3 regions of the Lysinibacillus sp. CD3-6 genome follow, and region 2 is predicted to be linked to each of the others. Evidence: riboswitches for the same ligand, from Rfam matches in the RefSeq annotation. Region 2 holds a riboswitch; each other region holds the start of a gene.
The links. Region 2 has a riboswitch for S-adenosylmethionine ahead of FH508_RS21280 (bifunctional homocysteine S-methyltransferase/methylenetetrahydrofolate reductase). Riboswitches for the same ligand answer to the same signal wherever they lie in the genome.
Positions count from the first base shown of each region.

Region 1: it holds a riboswitch for S-adenosylmethionine, as region 2 does, so the genes downstream of both, FH508_RS01760 (O-acetylhomoserine aminocarboxypropyltransferase/cysteine synthase family protein) here and FH508_RS21280 (bifunctional homocysteine S-methyltransferase/methylenetetrahydrofolate reductase) in region 2, are expected to answer to the same signal.
Region 3: it holds a riboswitch for S-adenosylmethionine, as region 2 does, so the genes downstream of both, metK (methionine adenosyltransferase) here and FH508_RS21280 (bifunctional homocysteine S-methyltransferase/methylenetetrahydrofolate reductase) in region 2, are expected to answer to the same signal.

Region 1 covers NZ_CP085880.1:364,617-366,890, reverse strand. Annotated here, with positions in the region: gene FH508_RS01760 (O-acetylhomoserine aminocarboxypropyltransferase/cysteine synthase family protein) at 1-1,238, opposite strand, end outside; SAM riboswitch class I at 1,352-1,466, opposite strand; gene FH508_RS01755 (glycerol-3-phosphate acyltransferase) at 1,624-2,265, shown strand.
Region 2 covers NZ_CP085880.1:4,293,323-4,295,596, forward strand. Annotated here, with positions in the region: gene FH508_RS21280 (bifunctional homocysteine S-methyltransferase/methylenetetrahydrofolate reductase) at 1-1,017, opposite strand, end outside; SAM riboswitch class I at 1,107-1,206, opposite strand; gene FH508_RS21285 (protoporphyrinogen oxidase) at 1,331-2,274, opposite strand, start outside.
Region 3 covers NZ_CP085880.1:3,735,439-3,737,712, forward strand. Annotated here, with positions in the region: gene metK (methionine adenosyltransferase) at 1-896, opposite strand, end outside; SAM riboswitch class I at 1,151-1,269, opposite strand; gene pckA (phosphoenolpyruvate carboxykinase (ATP)) at 1,472-2,274, shown strand, end outside.

The DNA of each region.
Region 1 (2,274 bases), 880 kb from region 2:
ATATCCTCAACTGCCTCTAAACCGATTGATAAGCGAATGAGCGACTCGGATACGCCAGTTTGGATTAATTCCTCAGCAGATAGTTGCTGATGTGTTGTTGATGCTGGGTGAATAATTAATGATTTTGCATCTCCAACGTTGGCTACGTGTGAGAATAATTTTACGCTGTCTATTAGCTGACGCCCTGCTTCTCGTCCACCTTTTATGCCAAATGTAAGCACTGAACCGAAGCCATTTTTCAAGTATTTTTTTGCTAAATCATGCGACGCAAAATCCTCTAATCCATTATAATTCACATATTCCACAGATGGGTGGTTACGTAAATATTCAGCGACTGCTAATGCATTTTCATTATGTTTAGGAATACGCAAATGAAGCGTTTCTAAACCTTGTAGTAAGTTAAAGGCAGCATCCGCACTTAATGTTGGACCAAAATCTCGTAGTAATTGCACGCGCAGTTTTGTTGCAAATGCAGCCGCTGCTGTATCAATACCATATCTTAATCCATGATAAGAAGTGTCTGGCTCTGTAAATCTAGGGAATCTTCCTTGTGTCCAATCAAATTTCCCCGCATCTACAACTACGCCACCTAAAGTTGTTCCATGTCCACCAATCCATTTTGTCGCGGAGTGAACAACGATATCTGCACCAAAGTCAATTGGCGTTGCGCCGTATGGTGAGGCAAATGTGCTATCGATAATTAATGGCAGTCCATTTTCATGCGCAATATTTGCTACTGCTTCTACATCTAAAACCTTTAAGCTTGGATTGCCGTAAATTTCAGCGAACACCGCTTTTGTGTTTTCATTGATCGCAGATCGGAAGTTCTCAGGATTTGTTTCATCTACGAAAATTGTTTTAATACCGTAGTTTGGTAGTGTATTTGCTAATAAGTTATATGTTCCTCCGTATAAAGAGCTTGCTGCTACAATTTCATCCCCTGCTCCTGCAAGATTTAAAATTGAAAATGCGATAGCTGCTGCACCTGATGAAAGTGCTACTGCTGCTGTCCCGCCTTCCAATAATGCGACGCGTTTTTCAAAAACATCTACAGTTGGGTTTGTAATACGTGTGTAAATATTGCCCGCTTCTTCTAATGCAAAAAGACGTTGCGCATGAGCAGTGTCTTTAAATACGAAAGCTGTTGAACGATACACTGGTACAGTTCGGGAGCCTGTTACTGGGTCAGGCTCTTGACCACCGTGTAATAGTAATGTTTCTGGTTTGAAATTCGACATATTTTCTTCCTCCTTAATGGTTTTACGATGGTACCGGAGATGAGGAGGATTTATGTGTAGAAAACAAAAACCCTCTTCAGTTAAGAAGAGGGTTGCGGTTGCAAGTTTTCCTCCCCTTATCTGCCAGATCCAAGTAAGAATCTGTAGGAATTAGCACCTTAGCAAGTTCGTCACTCACTGGTTGCCGGGCATCGTAGGGCCTATTCCCTCCGCCGCTCTTGATAAGAGTATGTGATTCAATTTCCATCGTTGTTACACAGTATAAACATAGACTTTTTTTCTGTCAACAGTAAAATTTATTTTTTTCTGAAACTTCTGTCTGCTAATTTACGTAATAAGAGCACATACACTATATAAAGAATATAAAATGAAAGGAGCATTTTTTATGGAAAAAGCCATGGTATTTTTTATTATTATAATAATTGGTTATTTCATTGGCTGTATTCACGGCTCTAAAGTGGCACAATTTCTATCAGGTGTAGATTTAAAAAAGACTGGTCATGGCAATGCTGGTGCTTCAAATGCAACGCTGTCTCTTGGCTGGAAATACGGCATATTAGTGGCCCTAATTGATATTGGTAAAGGCGTTGGTGCTATTCTCTGTGCTATTTACTACTTATCTTCTAATGCATCACAATTCACTGAAGTACAAATGTGGCTCTTAATCTATACAATGGCTGCTAGTGTTATTTTAGGGCATAACTTCCCTTTCCATATGGGCTTCAAAGGTGGCAAAGGAACTGCCTCCATTATCGGAATTTTACTTGCCGTCGATTGGAAAATTGCATTATGTGCACTTATCTTATTTGTGATTTTATCTTTAGCAACAAACTATTTAATTGTCGGTGTGTTAGAATTTTATATTGTATTTTGTACAGCTACCTATTTATGGATACCTGGCATCGGCCCAACGATCATTTCTATTCTCCTTTTATGCATAGCGTTCATCTTGCATATCGAAAATATTAAAAGACTATTCAACGGAACGGAACCGAAAGTAACATCTGCCTTTAAAAAAGCCGCATAAAGGAAGTGA
Region 2 (2,274 bases):
TTGAATAAAGCCATCAATCTCTAAATGCCTTGGTGTATCTAACTCCACGATAACTGAGCGCTCACGTTTCACCTTTTCATGTAACGGCTCATATGTTGCAGGCTCTGCTTCTCGTACAATCTCCACTTTTTCTGGCTTAGCTAACTTTTCTTCAATAGGTGTTAACTCTTCTAAATATTTTTTCGCTGCCGCAATGTGCTTTGGTGTTGTGCCACAGCAGCCACCTATTAAACGAACACCTTGGTCAACTAGTGCAACCGCTGCTCGACCAAAATAATCTGCTTCTGATTCATATACGACACGCCCATCCTCTAAATCTAGCAATGATGCATTTGGATAGGCAGACATAAATGCTTTTTCAGGAAGTTCAACACCTTCGAATGCTTGAATGGTATGATGCGGACCTAAACGGCAATTTACGCCAACTACATCTGCACCAAGCATCTCAAGCTCGTGCAATGCATAATTTAATGCCATTCCATTTTGTAACACGCCAGGTTCATGCATTGACACCTGCGCAATAATTGGTAGCTTTGTTTTGGCACGTAACATTTTCAACGTTGCGCTTAACTCTTCGAAATCATAATACGTTTCAAGTAAAAGGCCGTCTGGATTGCCTGCAAGTAACACATTAGCTTGCTCTTCAACTGTCGTTAAAATTTCCTCTAACGTAGCATCACTTTTACGAATACCGCGGATGCCCCCAATTGTGCCTAACACAAATTGTCCACCATCTGCTGCAGCACGTTTAGCAATCGTGATCGCTGCTTCATTAAACTGCTGCACTCGCGATTCTAAGCCGTAGCGTGCTAATTTAATAGCATTAGCCCCATAAGTATTTGTTTGAATTACATCTGCACCAGCAGCAATATATTCTCTATGAATTTTTTCAATTAATTCTGGTTTCTGTACATTCATTTCTTCATGGCAGTACTCCAAGCCGTAGCCATATAAAACAGTACCAATAGCACCATCTGCAGTTAACACATGTGTTTTTAACTTTTCTAGCAATCCCATAAACGTAAGCCTCACTTTCCTTTTTCCCAAAATATAAAAAGCCTTCTTTTACAAAAAAGAAGGCTTTAACGAATCGTAATTGTTTTTCCTTCTCATCTTCGACCAATAAGGTCTTCTGGATTTAGCACCTGACATGAGTTGGTTGCTGAAGCTTCATTGGGCCAGTCCCTCGGCTTCTCTCGATAAGAATGTAGTATGAATTTTTCAAATAATTAAAAGAATCATATCGTTTACAGGCGATAGAGTCAAGACTATTTCACTTAACAAAGGAGATTTCTCCAGAAAAATACCTATTTTCGTATTTATTTCACTACTATACTAGTTTTTCTGCAAGCTCTTCGCCTATTTTTTTACCATTTTGAATACAAGCACCAATACCTACTCCAAAATAAGAGCAACCTGCTATCGATAAATTGGGATACTTTTCTGCAAGTTCAGCTGTTAAGCCCTTCAATGCTTCATGATGTGCTAAATCGTATTTCGGCATTTGGTCGATCCACTTTGCAACATTAACAACAGTTGGCTTTTCATCAATACCTAAACTTTTCTTCACATCTTCTAATGCGACAGCTGCTAGTTCTTCATCTGTCATCTTTCGTAATTTTTCGTACGCAGGATTAATGCTCTTATAAAACAGTCGTACAAGTAATTTACTATTAGTAGATGTATGCTTCCATTTTCGGCTTGTCCACGTTGCCGCATTGCATTGCACATTTGAATTATGCGATACAATAAAGCCCGTTCCATCTGCTGGTAACACTGCATCTGGTACATCAAAGCCTAAGTAAATTGTTATGGCAGAAGCTGTCGTAAATTCTTTAAAGTAACGATCCAATGATGGGTCCTGTAATAAGCTTTGCACCGCATCATTCGGTAGCGCTAATACAACGTGATTAGCCTCAAGCTTTCTATTATTAGCCAAAGTAATTGTATATTGCCCTTCATGTTTCTTTACACTTGTTGTTGCTACACCTTTAATAATTTCTACTTCCGTTAATGTTTCTTCAAGGCGATCAATCAGTGATGATAAGCCTTCTTTAAACGAAATAAATTTTTTATTGGAAGCTTTCATAAATTGTTCGCGATTTGCATCAAACCCCTTAATGATGCTTCCGTAATCATTTTTATAATCAATTAAGTACGGCAGTGTAGAAGCAATTGAAAGTTGATGTAGGTCTCCAGAATATACGCCTGCTAATACTGGTGCTATTTGATTTTGTACAAGCTCTTCTCCTAAGTAATACGTTAAAAACTCAC
Region 3 (2,274 bases), 560 kb from region 2:
ATGTTTTTAGCTACATAACGCGCTGCATATGCAGCAGAACGGTCCACTTTTGTAGCATCCTTACCAGAGAATGCTCCACCACCATGACGTGCATAGCCACCGTATGTATCAACGATGATTTTACGTCCTGTAAGACCAGCATCTCCTTTAGGTCCACCAATAACAAAACGACCTGTTGGGTTAATGAAATATTTTGTTTGAGCATCTAATAGCTCACTAGGTACTACAGGAGCTATTACTAACTCTTTTAAATCTGATTGAATTTGCTCTAATGTCGCTTCTTCATCATGCTGTGTTGAAATAACAATCGTATCGACACGTACTGGGATGTTGTGTTCATCATACTCAATTGTCACCTGTGTTTTACCGTCTGGACGTAAATATGCTAGTTCACCTGATTTACGAACTTCTGTTAAACGACGAGCTAATTTATGCGCTAAACTAATTGGTAAAGGCATTAATTCAGGTGTTTCGTTACAAGCGTAACCAAACATTAATCCTTGGTCACCTGCACCAATTGCTTCAATATCTGCATCAGTCATAGAACCTTCACGCGCTTCTAATGCTTGGTCTACACCTTGGGCAATGTCTGGTGATTGTTCACCAATTGCTACTAGTACTGCTAAGTTTTCAGCATCAAAGCCATATTTACCGCGTGTGTAGCCGATTTCTGCTACAGTATCACGCACGATACCTTTAATATCTACATAAGTAGAAGTAGTAATTTCTCCTGCTACTAGTACTAATCCTGTCGTTACAGTTGTTTCACACGCTACACGTGCATTTGGATCTTCTTTTAAAATGGCATCTAAAATGGCATCCGAAATTTGGTCACAAATTTTGTCAGGATGTCCTTCTGTTACACTCTCTGATGTAAACAATCGACGGTTTGTCATTTGGTTTTCCTCCTATTACTCTTACAAATAGCATTTGCGAAATTAATACGGTACTCATTACCCATGTCAAGTTCGCTCCTGAAGGATAGAACTTTCAAGCCGTTGTTGCTTTTAACATGAGGATTTCGAAAGATCCGTCATTATAATAAGGAAAGAATTGTATATACTTACCTTTACATTCATTATGAAAATAAAAAAAATCCTTTTCTCACGTCTTTACATGAGGAAAGGAATAATGACTTCGTAACCTTTCACTCTTATCGTTCAAGGGTTTTCCCCTTGCATCAGGTTGGCACCAGCGCATGTCGTGAAATAGTTCATGCAGGTTGCCGGGTTTCACAGGGCCTGACCCTCCACCAGCTCGGGATAAGAGTATCCGTTCAATTCCTCATCTTACGTAAAAGGTCGAACGTTGTCAATTATTTTATGACTTTTTGTTGAAAGTTATTTAAAACACGAAAATAATTTTTGAATTAGTATAGATTATTAAAGCAATTGTGTTATACTATTTTTGAAATTAAGAAAAACTCCCTCAAACTCAAGGGAATATTATAAAAAAGGATGGTATTTAATCGATGAATTCAGTAGAAATTGCAAACGAACTGAAGGAATTATTAAACGGTGGGAACATTAACGTTCAACTTTCAGTACCACAATTAGCGGAAAAAGCTACATCTCGTGGTGAGGCAATGTTAACAGTAGATGGCGCAGTTCGTGCAGAAACTGGCAAATACACTGGTCGTTCACCTAAAGATAAATATACGGTAGAAGAAGAAAGCACAAAAGATAAAATTGACTGGGGTAAAGTAAACCAACCAATTTCTTCGGAAGTGTTCGATAACTTATATGTAAAAGTAGTTAAATACTTAAAAGAACGTGACGAATTATTCGTATTCAAAGGTTTTGCTGGTGCTGACAAAGATTCACAATTAAGCATCCAAGTAATCAATGAATATGCTTGGCACAATCTTTTCGCCCATCAATTATTTATCCGTCCAACACAAGAAGAATTAGCTTCTCATGTTGCTGAATTCACAGTTATTTCAGCTCCTAACTTTAAAGCGGATCCAGCTATCGATGGTACATCTTCTGAAACTTTCATTATTGTATCACTTGAAAAGAAAATCATCCTAATCGGTGGTACTGAATATGCTGGTGAAATGAAAAAATCTATTTTCGGCATTATGAACTACCTACTACCACAACAAGGCATCCTATCAATGCACTGTTCAGCAAACGTAGGTGAAGCTGGCGATGTGGCATTATTCTTCGGTTTATCTGGTACTGGTAAAACAACTTTATCAGCTGACCCTGCCCGCAAATTAATCGGTGACGATGAGCACGGCTGGTCTGACAACGGCGTATTCAATATTGAAGG